DNA from 4 places in the Gottfriedia acidiceleris genome. Region 3 is predicted to be linked to each of the others. Evidence: predicted binding sites of a transcription regulator. Region 3 holds the regulator's gene; each other region holds the start of a gene.

Region 1 (6,420 bases), 740 kb from region 3:
CCATACCAGTAAAGGCAACTAAGAATAGGAATACCGGTATGATTACCATACGTGCTAGAGAACGTGCACGGTTTCTTAATTCTCCAACTGTTTTTAATGTTAAAAACATTAATCCGTGTAAGAGGCATAATAATGTCACCGTTACTCCGCCAACTACTGTAAATAAATTTACGTAATCTGTAAAACCAGCAGATATATTCATATTTTGATCGATGGGCATACCTCTAAGGATACTCGAGAATAATACACCGAATAAAAATGGTGGTAATAAACTACCGAAGAAAATGACCCAATCCCAAGCTTTTGCCCATTTAGAACTTTCAACTTTCCCTCTGAATTCAAAAGCAACACCACGTCCGATTAATGCCATTAATACAAATACAAACGGAATATAGTATCCACTAAACATCGTTGCATACCAATTTGGGAATGCTGCAAAAATTGCTCCGCCTGCCGTTAATAACCACACTTCATTTGCGTCCCAAAACGGTCCAATTGTGTTTATTAAAATTCTTCTTTCAGTATCATTTTTAGCTAGTAGCTTTGTAGATATACCTACACCAAAATCGAAGCCTTCTAAGAAGAAGAACCCTATAAATAAAACTGCTACGAGTAAAAACCATAATTCATTTAACTCAATCATATATTGATTGCCTCCCTTTCAAACGGATCGACAGTAGGAACTTTTTCAGTTTCAACATGGTGTGTTCCTTTTTTAATTTCTTTCACAAACAAGTAAACTAAAACAACTGCTAATATGGCATACATCGTTGTAAACGTTGTGATTGAAAAAATGAGTGATCCTTTTGAAACATTCGGTGATACGGATGCAGCAGTAGTCATTAAACCGAATACAGTCCATGGTTGGCGACCTATTTCCGTCATAACCCATCCAGCTGTATTTGCAATAAACGGTAAAGAAATTAGTAAAATTGATGCCTTTAAGAATAGATTTTTTGATTCTAATTTCTTACGATAGCTAAAATATAAACCTAGCATCGCCATTAAAATCATGACCATTCCTGCTCCTGCCATTATTCTAAAGCTCCAGAAAGTTGTATTAACTGGTGGAATATAATTTCCAGGACCATATAATTTCTCGTACTGCTTTTGTAATGTATTCATACCAGGTACTTTACCTTCAAACTTCTCATAAGCCAGATAACTTAATAAATATGGTACTTCTACCTCGTATTTATTTTCTTTCTTTTTCGAATCAATCAGACCAAAGACCATCCAGCTTGCAGGGTCTCCGCTGTCTTTCCATAGACCTTCACTTGCAGCCATTTTCATCGGCTGAGTTTTCATTAAATGCTTCGCTTGAGAATGTCCGCTAAATGCAACACCAATTCCTGCAATTAGCGCGAACACCATTGCAAGATTAAATGCTTTTTTAAATAATTCTATTTCCTGTTTTTTTAAGATTTTATATGCACTTACACCAGCAACAAATAACGCGCCAGTTGCTAATGCTCCAGCGATTGTGTGAGGAAACTCAACTTTAAGTTGTGGATTTGTAATAATCGCTAAAAAGTCGGTCATTTCTGCGCGACCATTTTTAATCGCAAAGCCAACTGGCTCCTGCATAAAAGAATTGGCTGCTAAAATCCAAAATGCAGACATTAACGTTCCGAATGCAACTAACCAAATACACATTAAATGAATTTTTTTATTAAGTCTTTCCCAACCAAATATCCATATGCCTAAAAATGTAGATTCCATAAAAAATGCTAAAAGTGCCTCAATTGCAAGTGGTGCTCCAAATACATCACCTACGAAACGAGAGTATTCAGACCAGTTCATACCAAATTGAAACTCTTGAATAATACCTGTCACAACACCAACCGCAAAATTAATTAAAAATAAGTGCCCAAAGAATTTTGTTAACTTTTTATATTCTTCTTTATTTCGAAGCACATACAATGTTTCCATAATTGCTACCATAAATACTAAACCTATTGAAAGTGGTACAAATAAAAAATGGAAAATTGTTGTAGAACCAAATTGTATTCTTGCAAGCTCTAACACACTCACAGTACATCCCCCTTAGGATCAAAATCATTTCAAAAAAATTTTCATTAAGCTCGAGCGAAATTTTGAACATTTTTTCACAAATAAATCATTAAGTAAATTTTAGAGAACCACTCTATAGTACTCTTGTTACTTCTAGTTTACTTTTCCAAAGGGGTTTTTGCCTTAATCTTTTTTGTCTAAATCGTGTCTATAAATTGTCTATTTTGTGACATAGTTCACATTCACTGATAAAGTTACTTTTTAATTCTAAAGAAAGCTCGTTGATTGGTGAGCCTTTACACGAAGACAGAGGCGTAGTTGCACTCATATTTAATATTTCGTCGAGTTTTCTCCTCCGCTGGCAATTTATACTTAACGTGTAAAATAGTCGTCCCTTTTTTTCCTTAGCTTTGAGCTTATTAACTAAAAAAACATTACTGAAAGCAACCATATAATGGCATTGCTTCAATAATGTTCCGAAAAAGCTAAAAAAAGTTGTTCATTATTTAAGATAGAAATACTGGACCATAAACAAGGGCCCCTCCGATTACGTATAACGTTCAAGTAATAATAAGGAAAGTACACTAATTATAATTGTTTGCGTTAGGCCTACCCCCATTATATGAATCGTTAAAAAAGTCAAAGGCCATAATGCCAAGAAAACGGCGATTAAAGGTCTAACTAGTGACGTCATCTTTTTGACTTTTGGTGAATTCTTATGCTCCATTAATATGCTTAATAAAGCAATCATCAAGATTAGAGAGGGTGTAATTGTTGCAAATAATCCTACAAAGGAACCAAAAAAGCCGCCCTCAACATTTCCAATATATCCGGCCATCTTTGTAGTAACTAAGTAAAAAAGAATTGAAATCTTTTTTTATAAGACTCCAATCCTTTTATTATTTTAAGCCTCGATTTCACTTAATTGTTTTTTCTTGGATAATTTAACTCGAACTGCAAAAGTTACATTTGTTAAGATAATGAATAACGCTGCAAATCCACATAAATAGTAGACTTGATCCCAAACAAACCCTTTGCTAACAGAACTAGAGATTAATTCTCTGAATCCTTTTATTGCATAAGTCATAGGTAAATATGGATGAATGGTTTGGAAAAATGTTGGCGTTAATGAAATTGGGAAAGTACCTGAAGTTCCACCAATTTGTAATAACATCATAACAAACACTAAATATTGACCTATATTTCCTAATGTAACAGTTAAGAATTGTATTAATGAATAGAAGGTCAAGCTAGTGATAATGGTAAACACTACGAATAACCACACGTTTTTAACATCAAGACCCATACCGTAAATTAAAACCATATCTGCTACGATTGATTGCATGATCCCCACGAAAATAAGAACACTATATTTACTAAAGAACCAAGCTAAACCAGTAGTCGGAGCAATAGAGTTCTTTCTCATTGGATAAACTGAAGTGAACATTAACCCACCTGCAAAAAGTCCAATAGATAATATATAAGGTGTTAATCCTACACCATATTCTTTTACATTATTTAATTTATGAGAAACTAGCTCTGTAGGTTCTGCAAAGAATTTATCAGTTGCATCACTAGTTTTAACTTTATTAACTTCATCTCCTCCATCTTTTAGGGATTTATGAAGTTCAGTTGTTCCTTTTGTTAAATCAGTTGCTCCTTTCAATAAGTCTCCAGACCCACTATATAACTTATTCGTTCCATCAGATAGTTGTTTAGAACCATTATTTAATTGATTGATCCCTTGGACTAATTGGTCCCCACCTGTATTTAATTTACCTAGGCCAAATGAAAGTAATGAACTTCCTTCACTTAATTCCTTTGTACCATTGTATAAAGCATTACTTCCTTGAGCTAATTGATTTGCTCCATTAGACGCTTCTTGCAATTTACTATTAAATAAACTTAAATTTGCATTTAATTCTTTTTGTCCAGCAAGTAGATTATTTGAACCTTCATATAATTGACCTTGTGCTGCAGCAATTTGATCAACACCATTTTTAATTTGATTACTTCCTTTTGATAGTTGATCTAAGCTATTTGAAATTGCTTGTAATTTCTGTAATTCTTCTTTACTTAATGAACCCTCTTTCAATCCATTAACGATTGATTTAAGAGCATCATTAGTAGTACTTAGATTCTGATTAAATCCTGCTTCATTTTTTTGCAGTTGGCTTGAGCCAGCATAAGATTGTTTTAGTCCTGCATTCAATTGGTTACTTCCAGCTTCTAGCTTAGAAGAACCAGCTTCGATTTTATTGCCACCATCTACTAGTTGCGATAGTCCATTATTTAAATCACTAGAACCTGCTTTTAATGTACCAGTTCCTTCTAGAAGAGCGTTTAAACCAGTATTTAATTTATTTGCACCATCACTTGATTGTTTAATACCATCCGATAATTGTGTCGCTCCACTTTTCAGTTTCGTACTACCATTTTCAAATGTGATCATGCTGTCATTTAATTTTTTTAAATTTTTATTTAAAACATCTGTTCCATCTGTTATTTTTGCTGCACCATCATTGATTTTACCGGCACCATCAGATGCTTTTGTCATACCTTCACCAATATCCTTGAAATTATCAAATACTGTTTTAGCATATTGTTCTGTAATTTCTTTTGAGATATTAGCATTTACTTCTTTCATTGCATTTGTACCAATTTGTGCGCCTACATAGTTTTTACCCGCATTCGTGTAATAATTTAATTTCATTTTCTGCGGTTTTTCGTCTAATAACGTAGCTGCATTTTTGGAGAAGTTAGAAGGTAATTCGATGACTAAATAATATTTTTCATCGTTTAATCCTTCCATTGCCTGTTTTTTATTTGTAACTTTCCATTTGAATGATTTATTATCTTTCAATCCGTCTACAAAATCTTTCCCTACATTAAGCTTTTTATCATTAAACTCAGTTCCCTTGTCATTGTTAACAATTGCGACAGATAGTTTTTCTGTTTTATTATAAGGATTCCAATAAGCTGATAAGAAAATTAATGAGTAAAGCATTGGTACAAGACCAATTGCAATGATTGTAGCAATCGTCATTGGTTTCTTTAAAATATTTTTCCATTCTTGTTTAAACACATTCTCACTCCCCTTGTTAGACCAATTGACCAAATGTGTATTATGGTCAATCCATTGCATTTAAATAGTTTAATACTCCCTTTTATAAAAAAATAAAAGGTAATACTAAACCATTCTCCCGTTAAACTCATTTTCATGTTTATTCTGGACTTTTATTTCCTATTAATCCAAATAAAATTAATTGCACCATTTTATTTATAGCGTCATCTGTAATATGCATTGGATCATTATCCAGAACACTCTTTTGTAGATTAAGAATTGATATAATCGTCGTAATCATACTTAAACTTAGTATAGGAATTTCTAAATGGAAATTTGTTTCTTTTGCAAGCATTCTTGATTCTATTTCTTCTTCAATTGGTGTTTTACGATAGATCTGTTGGAAGAAAATTTCTGATAACTCAGGGTGTCGTAAAGTTTCACTGATCAAGATTTCAATTTGATTTCGATTCTTTTCTACCCATCTAATCCTTTTCTCAACATATAACCTAAGCAATTCTTCAATTGAAAGCTTACTAAAATCCTCTTCCATCCAAACGTCTTGAATATCTGGTTTTACACATGTAATTAATACATCCAGCTTGCTTTTAAAATACTTATAAATCGTTGCTTCGGAAATTTTACTTTCTTTTGCAATTTGATTAATTGTCGTGCCATCATAACCATTTTTCGCAAATAAATGTTTAGACTTTTCTAGTATTAGATGTTTTGTTCTTTCTCCTTTATTCACTTTTTACCTCCTTAAAAACCTTTGTTAAAAAGGAATTAAATTTTAGGTATTAGCATGCTACAAAAAAAGTAAGTGTTTATTCACTTTTCTAGTATATTCATCGAATTCGTATTCGTCAACAAAAAGTAAGTGAACACTTACTTTTTTAATCTTTTTTTAATATTTCCTTTTTTATACGACAAATATTAAAAAAATGTTGCCTTAATCGGCAGTATAATTTATTATTACACTTTGTAGTCAAAATTATCGAATAATTTTGCGAATATTCTTACAAAGGAGAGGGATTTCATGACAGAATTGATTACAGTACTCAACGACTATCTATGGGCTAAATTAATTGTTATTTTATTAGTTGCAATCGGCCTATTTTTAACAGTCTATTTAGGATTTATTCAGTTTAAATTCTTACCTGAAATGATTCGATTATTAAGTGATGGTCGAAACAGAGACAAAAGCAAAAAGACTGTTTCTTCATTACAAGCGTTTATGATCGGAATGGCTGCTCGAATTGGTACGGGGAATATTGCCGGTGTTGCAACAGCAGTAGCATTAGGTGGACCAGGTGCAGTATTTTGGATGTGGTTAATGGCAT
Region 2 (6,420 bases), 1.3 Mb from region 3:
AACCCTTCTCTTTTTTATGTGGAAAACTCCTTTTCTTAACCCTTCCTTCAACTTCTGAACTTATTTACATAATCTTTACATTCGGTTAAAACAGGTTTAATAGTTTGAGAATATGATTATTCATGTAAGAACTAGTGAATTTTAACGATTATAAAATTTATCTATTGTTTAGTTAATATTTTATAGATTAAAATAGAAAGCTTCCTTTAGGATGAGAGGGGATCGAAAGTTATGACAATGACATTAAATAGAGAGAATATTATTAAAAACGATGATCTTGAAGAGACAAATAAAAACATGAAAAAATCAATTGTATATGATACTCAAGATTTAAATTTATGGTATGGACAAGATAAAGCATTAAAAAATATAAATTTAAGTATTTATGAGAATGAAGTTACTGCGATTATTGGACCTAGTGGATGTGGTAAATCGACCTATTTAAAAACGTTAAATCGTATGGTTGAGTTAGTTCCTTCAGTTCGAACAGAAGGGAAGATTCTTTACCGCGAACAAGATATTTTCGATAAAAACTATCCTGTTGAAGAATTAAGAACACACGTAGGAATGGTATTCCAAAAGCCAAATGTATTCCCTAAATCAATTTGGGAAAACGTTGCATATGGACCGAAAATACATGGTATTAAAGATAAAGCTACATTAAATCAGATTGTTGAACAAAGTTTAAAAGGTGCAGCTATTTGGGATGAGGTTAAAGATCGTTTGCATGAGAATGCTTTTGGTCTTTCAGGAGGGCAACAACAACGTTTATGTATCGCACGCTGTTTAGCAATTGAGCCAGATGTTATTTTGATGGATGAACCAACGTCAGCGCTAGATCCTATTTCAACTTTAAAAGTTGAAGAGTTAATTCACGATTTAAAGAAAGATTTTAGTATTATTATTGTTACGCATAACATGCAACAAGCAGCTCGTGTTTCTGATAAAACTGCATTCTTTTTAAGCGGTGAAGTAGTTGAGTTCTCGGATACAAATAAACTGTTCTCAACACCTAAAGATAAACGTACTGAAGATTATATTACTGGACGATTCGGATAATAGAAGGGAACAGGTGAAAAGCGATGAGAAATCAATTTGAAGCAGACTTAAGATCATTACAAGAAATGATTATCGAATTGGCTGAGAAAACAAAAAAAGCAGTCATTAAAAGTATGGAAGCATTTCGTACGGAAAATATTGAATTAGCTTTAGAAGTAATTGACGAAGATGATCGCATTAATAAGTTAGAAAAAGAAGTAAATGAATTAATTTTAGTGATTATTACAAGACAACAACCAGTTGCTGTCGACTTAAGAAGAAATTTAACTGCTATTAAGATTGCTCATGATCTTGAACGAGTTGCAGATTATGCAGTAAATATTGCAAAATCTACAATTCGTATTCGTAGTCGTCAAGAAAACTTACCATTAGAGAATATTGAAAAGATGCATGAACTTGGCTTAGATATGTTAACAAAAGCTTCAGAAGCATACCGAACAGAAGATTTACAAGCTGCCAAGGAGATTGGTGAAATTGACGATTTAGTTGATGAACTATATGGAACAACTGTTAGAACTCTAATGACAAGTATTGCAAATTCACCTGAGCATGTATCAAATATCATGCAAATGGCATTTATTTGCAGATATCTTGAAAGAATTGCAGATTATGCAACAAATATTGCAGAGAATATTTATTATTTAGTTAAAGGGAAACATTATTTATTAAATCAATAATATAAGACTATAGTTTAAAATAATTAAATGAATTAAATGGGGTGTTCAGACAAAATTTACCTGAATGCCCTTTTGTCATATTTATGTAATATTAAGCATACTTCTTTAACTAGTATAAGATATTGAGGTGGTAATAAATGAAGGTTGTTATTTTAGCTGGAGGATACGGTCAAAGGCTTTTACCAATTACTAACAACATTCCTAAGCCACTATTACCAATCGCAAATAGAGCGGCAATTGAGCATTTAATATTACATTTAACTAGACTTGGGTTTAAAGAATTTATCATTCAGCTTCATTATATGTCCCAAGCAATTATCGAGACAATCAATGCAATGAAATTAAAAAATGTTTCAATTGATTATATTATAGAAGAAAAAAGTTTAGGGTCTGCTGGCTGTTTAAGACTTTCTAAGCATTTTCTTCATGAACCCTTTCTAGTAGTGAATGGTGATATTTTATTTGACGGCGATATTAGAGATGCATTAAAAACTCATTTAGAAAGTAAAAGTAGATTTTCTATGTTTGTAAAACAAGTTGATAAGTGTGGGTCATACGGGAATGTAAAAGTGAAAAATGGACAAATAATCGATTTTATAGAAAAGCCGAATGAAGGTAGTGAGATTAGTAAATTAGTTAATACTGGAATTTATATTATGAATCCTGAATTATTATATCAAATTCCAGAAAATCGTTATTTTGACATTAGTAATGATCTGATTCCTTTAATGTTAAAAAAAAATATCTGTTTAAATGCTTTTCATTTAAAAGGTTACTGGATTGATTATGGGACGCCTAGAAGATTTGCAAAGCTAAACGTAGATTGGATTGAAGAGAAATTAAACTTACCTATTCCTGCTGTTCAAATATTACCAAGAATCTTTTTAGGTGAGCATGTAACGATAAATAATAATGTGAAGATTGTTTCTCCAGTTATTATTGGGAATGATGTTACGATTGAAGAGAACTGTATAATCGGCCCATATGTATCAATTAGTTCTAATATTCGAATCAGTCAAGGCAGTGTATTACATCATCAAGCTGTCTTTCAAAAATATACTCTGAATTATGAGAATAAGTTTGTACATAATTCAATAAAAAAAATATCAAAAGAAATACATTGAATCACTAAAAAGTATGGAAATTATCGCGAAAGAATGTTATTATATACAAGTCTGATTATGTCACTATGTCAGGAGGGAAAATAAAATGCGCGTAAATATTACATTAGCATGTACAGAATGCGGAGATCGTAACTACATCACTACTAAAAATAAACGTAATAACCCAGACCGTCTTGAGCTTAAAAAATATTGCCCAAGACTTAAAAAAGTTACAGTTCATCGCGAAACAAAGTAAACAGTAGGAATTTTCCTACTGTTTTTTTTATGTTTAAATAATTATAATTTTAATTAGAAACTCGATCCTTACCTAAGGAGGCCATTATTATGGAAAAAAAAGAAATTAGAAATTCGATGATGAAAAACTTGAAAAATATTTCAGCATCAGAAAGAGATGAAAAGTCAAAACAAATTATAGAAAAATTATTAAATACAGAACAAATGAAGAGTGCAGATATTATAGCAACAACAATGCCAATGGAGCATGAAATAAATACTAAGTATTTAATCACTGCTTGTTGGAAAAAGAATAAATCAGTTGTTGTCCCTAAATGCAACCATGAGACTAGAAAAATGCATTTTTACAAAATCAATTCATTTGATGATTTAAAGAAAGGTTATTTTGGAATACAAGAGCCGATAGAAGAAAAATGCGTGGAAATAAGAAAAGAACTTATTGATTTAATAATTGTGCCTGGAGTAGCATATACAAAAAATGGTGAGCGACTAGGATATGGTGGTGGTTATTATGATCGCTATTTAGAAGATTATAATAAACAACTTTTAGCCTTAGCTTATGACATTCAAATTATTGATGAATTACCAATAGAAAAACATGACATTAAGATGCCGTTGGTTTTAACAGAATCAAGAATAATAGAAGTGATTTAATAAGTGCATAATGTGACACGATTTGTTCGAAAATAGATAAGACTGAATTGGAGTCTTATTGAAAAAATTAAATTTGTGCAGACTAATATTGTAACAAGTTTGTAAAAAGTATCACAAACTTAGAGTGGAAATACATATATAATAAAGAAGTCCCAATTACTTACACTTTTAAAACACAAATGAGGTGGATATTATGTTACACAAAGAAATAAATCGTGTCGCACTTATCGGAACAGGTGCAGTTGGAGCTAGCTATGCTTTTGGTATGTTAAATAAAGGTGTTGCCGAAGAATTAGTTATGATTGATTTAAATAAAGATAAAGCGGAAGGGGACGCAATGGATTTAAATCATTGCCTGCCTTTTGTAGATTCTAGAACAAAAATTTGGGCTGGAGATTATAGTGATTGTAAAGATGCGAGTTTAGTCGTCATTACTGCTGGAGCAGCTCAAAAACCTGGAGAAACTCGCTTAGATTTAGTTGCAAAAAATTGTGCTATCTTTAAAGGAATCATTGGAGATATTATGGCTTCAGGATTTGACGGTATCTTTTTAATTGCTACAAATCCAGTAGATATTTTAACTTATGCGACTTGGAAATTTTCAGGATTACCAAAAGAAAGAGTAATCGGATCTGGTACTAGTTTAGATACTGCACGTTTTAGATATATGCTCGGTGATTATTTTAATGTTGACGCAAGAAATATCCATGCTTATATTATCGGCGAACATGGTGATAGTGAACTACCAGTTTGGTCTAAAACAAATGTTGGTACCTCACCAGTTCACCATGTATTAAAGAAAAATCCAAAATACAGCCAAAGAGAGCTTGATGAAATCTTTTTAAATACACGTGATGCCGCATATCACATTATAAAGAAAAAAGGTGCAACATACTATGGAATTGGAATGGGCTTAGTTAGATTAACAAAAGCGATTCTAAAAAATGAAAATAGTATTATTACGGTTTCTGCATATTTAGATGGACAATATGGAGAACACGATATATATATTGGCGTTCCAGCAGTAATTAATCGTGGTGGAATTCGAGAAGTTGTTGAACTAGATTTAAATGAATTAGAGCAACGTCAGTTTAAAAACTCTGTAGACACTTTAAGAAAAACAATGGAACCTGTTTTACGAAACGAAAATTAAGTGAGTGATGATAATTTTTAGCAAACACTAGTAAAGTTTTTCAGAAAAATATTATGAGTTCATCTTTAGAAAAGACCTCTTTCTATTTGAAAGAGGTCTTATTGTATAGATTATTTGAAAAATATGCCAACTTTTAATATTGTAAAAGTAACAATAAGATTTAAGGAGGTAATTTTGAAAAAAATCAATAGTAAGATCTCATGGTTATTAATAGTAATATTCATTATTGGACTAGCTCTATTTTTTGGAAACCAAAATTTTTTTAATAATCATCTAAAAAAGACTAAAGAGACTTCTTTGAGTTTTCCTAACTACGATGATACAGCAATCGAAGCTGAAAATGGATTATTAGCTGTAACAAATCCTACATCTAATTTAGTATTAGTTAATAAAGAAAGAAAGCTACCAGATGGGTATGAACCGCCTGATCTAGTATATCCAGTCGTTCCTTTACATGGAGTAAACAAAGATAAGACATTAATGAGAAAAGAGGCGGCACATGCTTTAGAAAAATTATTTGAAAGAGCAGAAGCAGATGGCATAAAGCTTACTCCAGTTTCCGCATATCGCTCTTTTGATCGACAAAAAAGCTTGTATAATTATTATGTGCAAATTCATGGTGAAGATTGGACTCAATCTTTTAGTGCTGTTCCTGGTACAAGCGAACATCAAACTGGTTTATCAATAGATGTATCCTCTCCAAACTTCGGTAACAAGCTTGAACAAGGATTTGGAGAAACGAAAGAAGGAACTTGGCTTGCAGACCATGCGCATGAATTTGGATTTATCATTCGTTATCCAGAAGACAAAGTAGATATTACTGAATACAATTATGAACCATGGCATATAAGATATCTCGGGATAAAATACGCTACATATTTATATAAAAATGATTTAGCTTTAGAAGAAGTAATAAAGCCTAAAAAATAATTGTAAATTCCTACAAAATAAATGGTTTGTTTGGTATTTCACATTGACGAGTAATCGTTTCCAACTTATACTTATTACATGTTTAGAAAGATAAAATAATAGGAGTTAAGTATGAAATCCGTATATGATATTCAACAATTTCTAAAGAGTTATGGCACCATTATTTATACAGGTGATCGATTAGCTGACTTGATGTTAATGCAAGATGAGCTAAAAGAATTATTTTTAGCGAATATACTTGAAAGTAAAGATTTACAAATTGCTACCATGATCTTAAAAAAAGAAATGGATGAAATAAAAAATAAAACGGTTTAATGAAATCGTTTTTTTTAGAATCTATTGCAAACGATTTCACTGCGAAGGGAGAAGACTTTATGGCTAAAATGATTGTAGGTGTAGATTTAGGTGGTACAAGCATTAAATTGGCATTATTAACAAATAACGGGGAATTCATCGATAAATGGGAAGTACCAACGGATAAATCTGATAGTGGTAAGCATATTCCTAAAACAATTACAATTGCAATTGAAGAAAAGCTTAAACAGATGGATAAAACAAAGGAAGATATCGCTGGAATCGGTATTGGAGC
Region 3 (6,420 bases):
CTATCGCCTCGATTCAGTACAAATCTCATCGGTTGATCAATTGTTGGAATACGATCATAGCCAATATATAAATCTTGTACAGACAACACATCATTACCGCTTTGTTTTTCAATTGTAAATGAAAAATTAGCCGAAGATTCGTCTCCAAGTGGCCTGTCTAATCGAACCATACGATCTAATTGTTTCCTACGACTTTGAGCTCTTTTTGTAGTTGAAGCACGCGCAATATTACGCTGTACAAAATCTTCAAGTTTAGAGATTTCCTCTTGTTGCTTTTCGAACTGTTTTAACTCTTGTTCATATTGAGCTGCCTTTAGTTCAAGGTACTTACTATAATTACCAACAAATCGTTGATGCTTATGATTAGATATTTCATAAACAATATTAACAACTTGATCAAGAAAGTATCGATCGTGAGAAACGATTAAAACTGCACCAGGATATGACTGTAAGTAGCGCTCTAACCAACTTAGAGTGTCAATATCTAAATGGTTTGTAGGCTCATCCAGGATTAACAAATCAGGTTTTGTCAATAATAGCTTACCTAATGCCAGTCTTGTCTTTTGTCCACCGCTTAACGAGGAAATTTTTGTTTCGTAATCTTCATTACTAAAACCTAAACCACTAATTATTGAACGAATATCTGCTTCAAACTGGTAACCACCGTTTTCTTTGAATGTATATTGAAGATGATCATATTCATTCATAACCTTGTCATAAACGGCTTGATTAGAGTAGACATCCTCTCTAGTCATTTTAACTTCTAATTTTCGCATATTGTCCTGCATCTCTACTAAATGATTAAATACAGAATAATATTCTTCCCAAATCGTTTTATCGCTTTGTAAACCAGAGTTTTGGGCTAGATAGCCAACAGTAACGTCTTTGGGTTTATTTATTTCGCCGCCATCATAGGATATTTCACCTGCTATTATTTTCAATAATGTAGATTTTCCCGCTCCATTACGTCCGACAATGGCAACTCGATCACTCATTTGAACTTCTAATTTTATATTTGAAAGTATAATGTCACTACCAAAATACTTTGAGACATTATTTACTTGTAAAAGAATCATGGATAACACCTCATTGCAAAATTTTTTATGTATATAACTGTAGACTGTCAAAATTCTTAAATATAGTGTATATTTTACATTAGAACAAATACTTTATTACTAAAATAAAGTCAAATTACACACCATAGTAAAAAGAATTACAGTAAGTGGGGGATTAAAAAATGGATTCGGAACAAATTAAAATTCCACAAGCTACTGCTAAACGTCTACCTTTATATTACCGTTTTATAAAGAATTTGTCTTTATCAGGTAAACAAAGAGTTTCTTCAGCAGAGTTAAGTGAAGCAGTAAAGGTAGATTCCGCTACAATCAGAAGAGATTTTTCATATTTTGGAGCACTTGGTAAAAAAGGTTATGGCTATAACGTAAATTATTTATTAACTTTTTTCTCGAAAGCGCTTAACCAACATGAAGTTATGAAAGTTGCATTAATTGGTGTTGGTAATTTAGGAACTGCATTCTTACACTATAATTTTATAAAAAATAATAATACAAAAATTGAGATGGCATTTGATATTGATCCAAATAAAATTGGCACTGAAATAGGTGGAGTACCCGTTTATAATCTAGATAATCTAGAGGAAGTTATGAATGAAGATATTCAAATCGTTATTTTAACTGTACCTGCACCTGTAGCACAATCAATAGCTGATCGATTAAATGGAAAAAATATTAGAGGAATCTTAAATTTCACACCTGCACGAATTAGTGTACCAGAACATATTCGCATTCATCATATAGACTTAGCCGTTGAACTGCAAACATTGGCATATTTTTTACAACAATAAATTCATATTAGAATAAAAACCCCCAAAAAATTTGGGGGTTTTTGGTTTTTAATGTAAATTGATTTGCTGAAAAACGACAAAAGAGTTCATTAACATATGTGTTAAGATTGGAACCATAATTGAGTTTGTTCGTTTATACAGATAACAAAATACAAAACCGATTAGAAAGTAAGATAAAAAGAAGGGCAAGTCTCCGTGCATAAGCGAAAAGACCGCTGAACTAATTCCAGCAGAAATAATAAATGGTAAACGATTATAAAGCCTTTTAAAAATAATTCGACGAAAAATAATCTCCTCTAAAATTGGTGCAACTAAACTTGGTATGATAATAAAGGCCGGGTTAAGCTTAGCGATGTTTATGATATTTTGAGTATTTTCTGAGCCCTTATGTAGTTCAAATACATAAATTAAAATTAAATTACAAACAATTTGAGTTAGCATTGTTATGAAATAACCTAAAACAACCCAATTTATTATTGTACGATAATTAGCTTTTAGATTCTTTATTCCTTCATAAATGGGTTTATGTAATAAGATAAGTATAATAATTAATCCACTTACGAAACTAATACAACCCCATAATGCCACTGCTTCAAGAGAAGCTGTTTTCTGATCCACTCCAACGTATAAGTTACTATTTAATAAATAGGGCACCCCAAATACCGCTGAATATTGAAGAACGACATACGTTAATAAAATCCATAAATCTCTAGTTTTCAATACGTTAGCTCCTTTGTGTTGATATTTTTCATAACCCAAAGGTTTATAACAACACGTACATTATTTTACTCGTTTCTTTTGTTTCTTAAAAGAAATTTTCACTTTTTATTTTACTTTTGATCGTTAAGAAAAAAACTTATTAAATTTCGACAAGAAAAGTGCCTGCTTCGGGCTTGCAAAATTTTTTGATATTATTTAAACTAATAATTGTGTTAGCACTCAATATACATGAGTGCTAAAAAATAATGATTTGATTATTGAGGAGGTATTACACATGTTAAAGCCATTAGGTGATCGTGTTGTAATTGAGCTTGTTGAGTCTGAAGAAAAAACTGCTAGTGGTATCGTTTTACCAGGTAGTGCACAAGAAAAGCCACAAGAAGGCAAAGTTGTTGCAGTAGGTACTGGTCGAGTACTTGAAAATGGTGAGCGCGTTACTTTAGAAGTATCTGTAGGTGACCGCATTATCTTCTCTAAATATTCAGGAACAGAAGTTAAGTACGGTGGTACTGAATATCTAGTTCTTCGCGAAAACGATATACTTGCAATCATAGGTTAATAAAATAAAAATACTTAAATTAAAAAATATACTTTTTATATTATAAGGAGGTCATTTTCATGGCAAAGGACATTAGATTTGGTGAAGAAGCACGTCGCGCAATGTTACGTGGAGTAGACGCTTTAGCTGATGCTGTAAAAGTAACTTTAGGACCAAAAGGACGTAACGTAGTTCTTGAGAAAAAATTTGGTTCTCCATTAATTACAAATGATGGTGTTACAATCGCAAAAGAAATAGAATTAGAAGATGCATTTGAAAATATGGGTGCAAAATTAGTTGCAGAAGTTGCTAGCAAAACGAATGATGTTGCTGGGGACGGTACAACAACTGCGACAGTTTTAGCGCAAGCTATGATTCGTGAGGGTCTTAAAAACGTAACTGCTGGAGCAAACCCAATGGGTATCCGTAAAGGTATCGAAAAAGCAGTTGCTGTAGCAATTGAAGAATTAAAAACAATCTCAAAACCAATTGAAGGTAAAGAGTCAATCGCACAAGTTGCTGCAATTTCTTCAGCGGATCCAGAAGTTGGACAATTAATTGCTGAAGCAATGGAGCGCGTTGGTAACGATGGAGTTATCACTCTTGAAGAATCAAAAGGTTTCACAACTGAGTTAGAAGTAGTAGAAGGTATGCAATTTGACCGTGGATACTCTTCTCCTTACATGGTTACAAATTCAGAGAAAATGGTTGCTGAATTAGAAAACCCATATATTTTAATCACAGATAAAAAAGTAACAAACATTCAAGAAATCTTACCAGTACTTGAGCAAGTTGTTCAACAAGGTAAGCCACTATTAATCATTGCTGAGGATGTTGAAGGTGAAGCACAAGCAACGATCATCGTAAATAAATTACGTGGTACGTTCAATGCAGTTACTGTTAAAGCTCCTGGCTTCGGTGACCGTCGTAAAGCAATGTTAGAAGATATCGCGATCTTAACTGGCGGTGAAGTGATTACAGAAGAATTAGGATTAGATCTTAAAACAACTAACATCACTCAATTAGGTCGTGCTTCAAAAGTTGTAGTAACAAAAGAAAACACTACAATCGTTGAAGGTGCTGGTGAAACTGAAGCAATCCAAAGACGTATCGGCGTAATCCGTGCTCAATTAGAAGAAACTACTTCTGAATTTGATCGCGAAAAATTACAAGAGCGTTTAGCTAAATTAGCTGGTGGTGTAGCAGTAATCAAAGTTGGTGCTGCAACTGAAACTGAATTAAAAGAGCGTAAATTACGTATTGAAGATGCATTAAACTCTACACGTGCTGCAGTTGAAGAAGGTATTGTAGCTGGTGGTGGTACTGCATTAATGAGCGTATATAATAAAGTAGCTGCAATCGAAGCAGAAGGTGACGTAGCAACAGGTATCAACATCGTATTACGTGCACTTGAAGCTCCAGTTCGTCAAATCGCTACAAATGCTGGTCTAGAAGGATCAGTAATTATTGAGAAATTAAAAAGTGCGGAAGTTGGCGTTGGATTCAATGCTGCTAACGGACAATGGGTAAACATGATCGAAGAAGGTATCGTTGACCCAACTAAAGTTACACGTTCTGCGCTTCAAAACGCAGCATCTGTTTCAGCTATGTTCTTAACAACTGAAGCAGTAGTAGCTGACATCCCTGAGAAAAATGCACCAGCAATGCCTGACATGGGCGGCATGGGCATGGGCGGCATGATGTAATAAAGTGAAAAACCCTTGAGAAATCAAGGGTTTTTTTATGTTTATAATTAGCGTGACCACATTTTGACCACTTTTGTTTTTATTTCATATAGCTACTCATTAGGTCACTGAACTTTTGGGAAGCTTTTTCTTCCATGTTTTATGTCATGTGAGCATGAATGTCCATTGTTATGAAAAAATTCTTTGCAAATTGAATGGAACTATCTATAAGTTAATATCATCCTATGTTTATACTAATAATTCTCCCTTCCGCGCACCACCTACCTTTTACTGTAGAACAAAATAATTCTAACTCTCCTTATAAAATAACTAATACCTATATCAAGGAAAAAAGTGCTATCTCCCTGTAATTATGGTTAGATAGTTCTTTAAATAATGGAATATTTATAATGAAAAATTAGTTAATCCCTAAATGCTTAGATATAGCAATAGGGTTTTTATTTGACTAAAAATCATTTTTTTGCAACGATCTTTAATAGATTCTATCCTATTTGCCCAATATTAATAATTCGAAATAGTTGAAATTTCGACATATAAATAATATTTTTCTCCAAAATCCAACAATTTCACTATCAAAAAGACTTTAAACAACAATTTCTATTATAAAAAGTCAATCGTAATAGGTTAAATTTTATTCATATAATATCTTAAAATTCCCCCAATTTACAATATTCATAATTATGTAATAATTATTTGAGTGTGGATAAATGAAAAACTAGATTCATTGCGATCATTAAATACCGTTTAGTTATTCATTGTACTTACATTTGTAATTAGGAGATTTGGAGGGAAAATAAGTGAGTAATAAAGCCAAAAAAAGTAGGATTGTAAAAAGCTTAGCGATAGCAACTCTATCATCTAGTTTTATTCTAGGTTGCGTTGGTCAGGGGCCAACTATTACGAAAGCCGTTAGTAACTCAAATGCGGAGAATTTGCTTGCGAATTTAACATCAGAACAAAGAGCGGCTCTTCAACAACTGTCTACGAATGAAACAACTGGACTGCAAATTTCTTCAGATACTGACTTAAATTCGACCAAACAAACAACTGTTATTGTTGAATTTGCCAATAAGCCTGCTAAAGTGGCCAAAATAGAGGCAGGTTTAAAAGGTCAAGAACTATCCGAGAACGAAGCAAGTGATTTAATTCAAAAGGATCATGATACGTTCTCTCAGGATTTAGGGCAAATTTTAACAGACGATCAAAATAACGTAGTGGATTATAAAATTCATCATTCCTATAAACATGCATTTAATGGTGTTTCGATTAGTTTACCAGCTAACCAAATTAAGAATCTAATAAAATCAAAAGTAGTAAAATCAGTATGGAGCAATGAAGTGTTTTCAATTGATCCTCCCGCTGCTGAAGATGTGCAGTTAAAAGTGGATGAAGCAAATGTTCCAAATTACGCACCTTACAATGGACTTGAACGCCTACATGCAGAAGGCTTTACAGGGAAAGGCATCAAGATAGGGATACTCGATACGGGAATGGATTACAACCATCCTGACCTTAAGGGTGCCTATAAAGGTGGATATGATTTTGTTGATGATGATAATGATCCGATGGAAACTACATATGCCGATTGGAAA
Region 4 (6,420 bases), 1.6 Mb from region 3:
TGCCATCCTTAATTCATGTAGCAACTTCTTTGGAAACTGCCAAACATTTTTTAAATATGACTCTACTGTTAGATTTTTATGCTCAACACCTATTATTACCTTAAACCATGGATTTTGTTGCTTTAACTCCATCTTTTAATCACCACTTTCAATATGACTATTATATCAAAATATAATTAGTCAAAAAAGAAGCACCTGTTTAGGTGCTCCTTAATGAAAAGCTTAAATTCATTAACATCCTTTGAAAGCATTCAGATAAACTTCTTCTAATTCTTTAACTAGAGGTAGCTTCGGATTTGCAGTGGTACATTGATCTTCGAAAGCACGATCAGCTAAATATGAAACTTTTTCTAAAAATTCTTTTTCAGTAACTCCTTGTGCTTCGATACTCATATTTATATTTAGTTCCTTAGCTAACTTAATAACTGATGCAATTAAACTTTCAACGCCTTCTTCAGTAGTTGCAGCTGGAAGTCCTAGGAAACGAGCAATTTCAGCATATCGTTCATCTGCAATGAAATGCTTATATTTAGGGAAAGCTGTAAACTTAGTTGGTTTTTTTGCATTATATCTTATTACATGTGGCATTAAGATTGCATTTGCTCTGCCATGAGGGATATGGAATTCCGCTCCAATTTTATGCGCTAAACTGTGGTTAATTCCTAAGAACGCATTTGCAAATGCCATACCAGCGATAGCTGATGCATTATGCATTTTTTCACGTGCTTCAAAATCGTTTCCATTTTCATATGCTTTAGGCAAATATTTAAATACTAATTTTATAGCTTGTAATGCTAATCCATCTGTATAATCATTAGCTAGAACACTTACATAAGCTTCAATTGCATGTGTTAATACATCCATACCTGTATCTGCTGTAATGCTTTTAGGAACTGTTGATACGAATTGAGCGTCAATAATTGCAACATCAGGCGTTAATTCATAATCAGCTAATGGATATTTAATATTATTAGCTTTATCAGTAATTACAGCAAAAGGTGTAACCTCTGAACCAGTACCAGAAGTAGTTGGTATTGCTACAAACTGAGCTTTACGACCTAATTTAGGATATTTATAAGCTCTTTTTCGAATATCTAAGAATTTTTGTTTAGGCCCGTCTAAAGTAGTTTCTGGGTATTCAAAAAACATCCACATACCCTTGGCTGCATCCATTGCTGATCCACCGCCAAAAGCGATAATTGTATCGGGTTCAAATGATATCATTCTATCTGCACCCTTCATTACAGTAACATCTGAAGGATCCGGTTCTACATCTGAAAAGATTTCTATCTGAATATTTTCTTGTCTTTTCTCTAGATAATATTTAATCACGTCAACATAACCTAATTTAACCATTGCTTCGTCTGTTACAATAAATGCTTTTTTAATATTAGGCATTTTTTCTAAATACTGAGTTGAATATTTTTCAAAATAAATTTTTGGTGGCAGTTTGACCCATTGCATATTCATATTTCTTCTTCCTAATTTTTTAATATTTAATAAGTGTACAGTTGTCACATTAGTCGATACAGAGTTTTTACCGTGTGATCCACAGCCTAATGTAAGTGAAGGAATAAATGCGTTATATAAATCCCCAATTCCACCATGTGCTGAAGGAGCATTCGCAATAATACGACATGCTTTCATTCTTAGTCCGAATTCTTTTTGAATTTCTTCATTATTACTATGAATAACTGCCGAATGGCCTAATCCACCTAGCTCTAACATTTCTTCACAACGTTTAAACCCTTCTTCTTTTCCATCTACTTTTATAATTGCTAAAACTGGACTAAGTTTTTCTCTTGTTAAAGGTTCATTTGCACCAACGCTTTCACATTCAACGATAAGAATTTTTGTATCAACTGGTACATTTACTCCAGCTATTGTTGCAATTTCGTAAGCAGATTTTCCAACAATGTCCCCATTTACAGCACATGTAGCTTCATTTATGACAAGCTTTTCTAATTTCTTTTTATCTTCTTTTGTAGCAAAATAACAATTATTTGCTTTTAACTCTGCTTTCACTTCTTCATAAACTTCTTTATCTACAATAACTGCTTGTTCAGAAGCACAAATCATTCCATTATCAAATGTTTTTGAAAGAATAAGATCATTTACTGCACACTTTATTTCAGCAGATTTCTCGATATAGCATGGTACATTACCAGGGCCAACACCTAAAGCAGGTTTTCCTGTACTATAAGCCGATTTAACCATTCCAGCACCACCTGTTGCTAAAACAAGTGCTACTCCTTCATGATTCATTAAACACTTAGTTGCTTCAATAGATGGGACTTCAATCCATTGTACACAGTTTTCAGGTGCTCCAGCTTTTATTGCCGCATCACGAACGATTCTTGCTGCTTCTCTACTACATTTTTGTGCGGAAGGATGAAAAGCGAAAATAATTGGGTTTCTTGTTTTAATCGCAATGATTGCTTTAAATAATGTTGTTGATGTAGGATTAGTTGTTGGCGTTACACCTGCAATTACCCCAACAGGTTCAGCAATTTCTGTTATTCCTGTTTGTTGATCTTCACTTATGATCCCAACCGTTTTATTATCTTTTATTGAATTCCATATATATTCTGTAGCAAATATATTTTTTATAATTTTATCCTCATAGATTCCACGCCCTGTTTCTTCAACTGCCATTTTTGCTAGTGGCATATGTTGATCTAAACCTGCTAGAACCATTGAATGTACAATTTCATTGATTTGAACTTGATTAAAGTTTTCAAATTCCCTTAATGCTTTTTGTCCTTTTACTACTAATTCATTTACCATTTCAGAAGCGTTACTTATTTCATTGACAATTTTTTCTTGAACAGCCATTTGGCTCTCCTCCTCTGATGTTGGACATTAATTATCCCAGTAGGGTTCAGAACGTCCCGTTTATCAATCATCTATTGTGAAACATTTCACATTATTGTTTACAAATATAATATATATCATTTTTATTGAAAATACTATGTCTATTTTGTGAAATATTTCACATTATTGATTTCCATCTACTTATTAGTTTTTACATTTTGTAGATTTTTGTTAATTCTTTTCTTTTTTCAAATATTTTTGCATATGATAAAATTAAGAATAAGTTCTCATAGAACTTATTCTTCACCTGTTAGATTTTTCTAACAAAACTGGTAAAAAGGACGTGTAACCATGATTGCTCGAAGGAGCATTTGGCAACGTAAAGACTTATCCTACACTTAGCAGTTTTAATTTAGAGAACCAAAAGAACTCTAAAATAAAACTGAAGGTAGGCGAAACTATGGTTGACAGGCGATTATGTTATTTCTTCAATGATATATAGCTATGTAGTTAGAAAGGCAAAAAACTAACTACGAGCTCTATATGTACGTAGTTAGTTTATAAGATGTACTTTTAACTACTAACTACGAAAAGAGGAAATAACAATGAGTAACAATCGTTTGGGTGAGACCTTAATGATTTTAATTGGTTCATTTATTTTAGCCACTACACTGTATCATTTTCATTATCAAAATAATTTAGCTGAAGGTGGATTTATTGGTATTGCTTTATTAGTAAAAAACGCACTAAATATATCACCTTCAATTACAACTTTGCTACTCGATATTCCAATTATATTGATTGCTGGTTTGTATTTAGGTAGAAAATTATTATTCAATACTACCATCGGAGCCATCTCGTTTTCTGTTTTTTATTCTATAATAGAAAAAACATCTTCTAATATTACATTTAACTTTGGAAATCATCTTTGGATACCCGCTATTTTAGGTGGAATTTTCGCTGGACTTGGTTTAGGGTTAATTCTAAGAAGTGGTGGAGCAACTGGTGGAGATGATTTAATAACAATCATAATGAGCAAAAAATCAAAAATATCGATCGGTAAAGTATATTTTATTTTTGACGCTGTAATTCTTCTTTGTTCACTATCCTACCTATCATGGAATGAAGTAGGATATACAATTCTTTCTGTTGCAATTTGTGCGAAAGTAACTGAATTGGTCTATGAAAGTAAATTTCAAAAAAAATCTGTTACAATTAAAACGAATGAAAAAAGATTACATGCCTAATGCATGTAATCTTTTTTTGATTCAGAAAAATCGGTGAGCTCATTTAGAACATTTTCAGCAGCTAAATCGTAAAGACAATCTTTAAAAAGTATTGCCAGTCTTCGATAATCATTATATTTATCTAATAGCTCGTCCACAGATGAGGCTTCAACCATGTTTGATTTCTTTAGATCTTCTTGCTTTTTAGCAAACTTAATTGTAAATGTGCCTAGTTTTTCAAACATTGAACCGTAGAATTCATCAAAGTTCGATACGCTTACTAATTCATCTTCTTCAGCGTCAACTTGAAGACCATCAAATTCTCGTAAGAGTTCGTATATAATGCTACTGTACTCATCATTTAAATAAATACTTTTTTCGATCCTGTACCCGATCACTCGATAGAAATGACCATCGTTCTTTACAAATTGAACAGTATCATTTATTTTAAACTTAAAATACTTAAACATTGAACTTCACCCCTACCAATGTCTTTTATCATACTATTTACATAACACCATAGATACTATACAGCCAAACTTGACAAATTTAAAAATCTTGGCTAAATTCCCTGCATTCTTGAAAATGATTTAGAATATTGGTAACCTATACGTACAATACCCACTTTTTTAACAACTTTAAATCATAATTTAGGAGGTGTGCTCTTCCTTGTTAACCGAAAACGACAAACTTCTTCTAGATGATTTAACAAGTTTAATGATTCGAGTTCGAAAAAATTGGCAAAAAACTGATGAGGAATTAAAAAACTCCTTAACTCCACCAAAATATTTGCTTTTATATTTAATATATAAAAATCAAAAACTTACTGCTTCTGAACTTGGAAGACAAATTGGATTATCTTCAGGTTCTATTACAACAGCTGTGAATAAATTGGTTAATAATCATTTAATATCTCGAAAAAGAGATAGCCGTGATCGAAGAGTTACATGGCTTGAATTAACTGATGAAGGAAAACGTTTAATTGAAGAAAACTTCAATTTCCGTCAAGAATTGTGGCTAAATTTATTCGAAAATCTTTCGCATAGTGAAAGAGATCAATTTCGATTTTTATTAAACAAATTAATCTCAAACTAAAAAGGTTATCTCTTCTGAGATAACCTTTTTAGTTTGGAATATTATTTGCCAGTTTTTAATTCTGTCCAATACTTATCATATAATTCTGTTTGGTCCCCAACGTCCTTAATCCAGTTGGTTGCATCAGTTTGTTCTTTTGTTACATTAATATACGGATTTTGTTTATACCCCGCTGAATGATAAGATCCTGATTTACTATTTGGATCAGCATAACCAATCGCCTCATAATTTTGTGCACTTACTTTTGGATCATATAGATAGTTAATAAACTTTTCAGCTAAATCTTTTTGTTTTGCATCTTTTGGTATTGCTAAAGTATCTGCCCATCTTGATGATCCTTCTTTTGGTACAACCCATTTAATATCTTTAAGCTCTTTTTGAATATAAGCAGCATCTCCGGACCACACTTGACCAATCCATGCATCTTCTGTAATAAACTTTTGTTTCACCGTATCTGTGTCGAATGCTAATAAGTTAGGTGTTAATGTTTTTAAATTGTTATAAGCTTTTAGTAATTCGTCTTCATTTGTTGAGCTATTTGAATAACCATTTTTAATTAATCCCATTCCAAATACTTCTCTATTATCATCAAGTAAAGTTACATGACCTTTGTATTTTGGGTTCCATAAATTATCCCAGCTATCTATATTTTCTTTTACATATTTTGGATTATAGGCAATCCCCGTTAATCCTCCAGTATAAACAACTGAATAGTCACCTTTTGGATCAAACTCTTGATTTGTATATTCTGGTGAAATATTATTTAAATTTGGCATCTTACTTTTATCCAATTTAGCCAACATATTTTGATGAATCATTAGTTTAACCATATAATCTGAAGGCTGAATTACATCATAATTCGAACCACCAGCTTTTAGTTTTGCATACAACTCTTCATTACTTGCAAAAACTTGATAATTAATTTTAACATCATATTTCTTTTCAAATGATTCTAAAACCTTCTCATCAAAATTATCTGCCCAGCTATAAATATTTAATTCTTTTTTTCCAACTGAACAAGCAGATAAAAGTAAACTTACTAAGCCTAAAGAAACCATTATTGCAGCAGTTTTTCTAAATATACTCATAATGCCTACTGACTACCTCCTTAAAATTTGACACAAAAATCCAGTATGCCTTAATAAATTCTAAACCAGAAAATTTGTTTTTAAGTGGAACTAGAAAAAAGGTCACTAGAAGCACTTTTAAACGATATAGGATTTTTTCTCTGATTCTTCTTGATTATTAATACCTTTAGTACGAAAAACTTCAGAAATTACCATTA

The links. The regulator Rex, encoded in region 3, represses fermentation and respiration genes when NADH is low (regulators of the CRP and FNR family bind a similar motif). The targets are predictions, from matches to a motif close to TTGTGAAATATTTCACAA.
Region 1: a site for Rex is predicted at 2,238-2,255, ahead of MY490_RS19945 (cytochrome ubiquinol oxidase subunit I). Genes of this name have one in related genera too.
Region 2: a site for Rex is predicted at 3,848-3,865, ahead of MY490_RS07520 (L-lactate dehydrogenase). Genes of this name have one in related genera too.
Region 4: a site for Rex is predicted at 2,981-2,998, ahead of adhE (bifunctional acetaldehyde-CoA/alcohol dehydrogenase). Genes of this name have one in related genera too.

What each region holds. Positions count from the first base shown of each region.
Region 1 is NZ_CP096034.1:4,215,180-4,221,599, forward strand. It holds gene cydB (cytochrome d ubiquinol oxidase subunit II) at 1-643, opposite strand, end outside; gene MY490_RS19945 (cytochrome ubiquinol oxidase subunit I) at 640-2,034, opposite strand; gene MY490_RS22385 (chromate transporter) at 2,561-2,851, opposite strand; gene MY490_RS19950 (YhgE/Pip domain-containing protein) at 2,918-5,098, opposite strand; gene MY490_RS19955 (TetR/AcrR family transcriptional regulator) at 5,238-5,828, opposite strand; gene MY490_RS19960 (alanine/glycine:cation symporter family protein) at 6,117-6,420, shown strand, end outside.
Region 2 is NZ_CP096034.1:1,585,211-1,591,630, forward strand. It holds gene pstB (phosphate ABC transporter ATP-binding protein PstB) at 298-1,059, shown strand; gene phoU (phosphate signaling complex protein PhoU) at 1,083-1,736, shown strand; gene MY490_RS07505 (nucleotidyltransferase family protein) at 1,874-2,860, shown strand; gene rpmG (50S ribosomal protein L33) at 2,946-3,095, shown strand; gene MY490_RS07515 (5-formyltetrahydrofolate cyclo-ligase) at 3,185-3,748, shown strand; gene MY490_RS07520 (L-lactate dehydrogenase) at 3,942-4,901, shown strand; gene MY490_RS07525 (M15 family metallopeptidase) at 5,076-5,831, shown strand; gene MY490_RS07530 (YqgQ family protein) at 5,943-6,146, shown strand; gene MY490_RS07535 (ROK family glucokinase) at 6,206-6,420, shown strand, end outside.
Region 3 is NZ_CP096034.1:263,819-270,238, forward strand. It holds gene MY490_RS01435 (ABC-F family ATP-binding cassette domain-containing protein) at 1-1,076, opposite strand, end outside; gene MY490_RS01440 (redox-sensing transcriptional repressor Rex) at 1,238-1,864, shown strand; gene MY490_RS01445 (CPBP family intramembrane glutamic endopeptidase) at 1,913-2,584, opposite strand; gene groES (co-chaperone GroES) at 2,859-3,143, shown strand; gene groL (chaperonin GroEL) at 3,203-4,828, shown strand; gene MY490_RS01465 (S8 family serine peptidase) at 5,626-6,420, shown strand, end outside.
Region 4 is NZ_CP096034.1:3,330,836-3,337,255, forward strand. It holds gene MY490_RS15905 (RluA family pseudouridine synthase) at 1-132, opposite strand, end outside; gene adhE (bifunctional acetaldehyde-CoA/alcohol dehydrogenase) at 232-2,835, opposite strand; gene MY490_RS15915 (YitT family protein) at 3,450-4,061, shown strand; partial or broken gene MY490_RS22370 (histidinol dehydrogenase) at 4,312-4,510, opposite strand; gene MY490_RS15925 (MarR family winged helix-turn-helix transcriptional regulator) at 4,710-5,135, shown strand; gene MY490_RS15930 (polyamine ABC transporter substrate-binding protein) at 5,177-6,223, opposite strand; gene MY490_RS15935 (ABC transporter permease) at 6,341-6,420, opposite strand, start outside.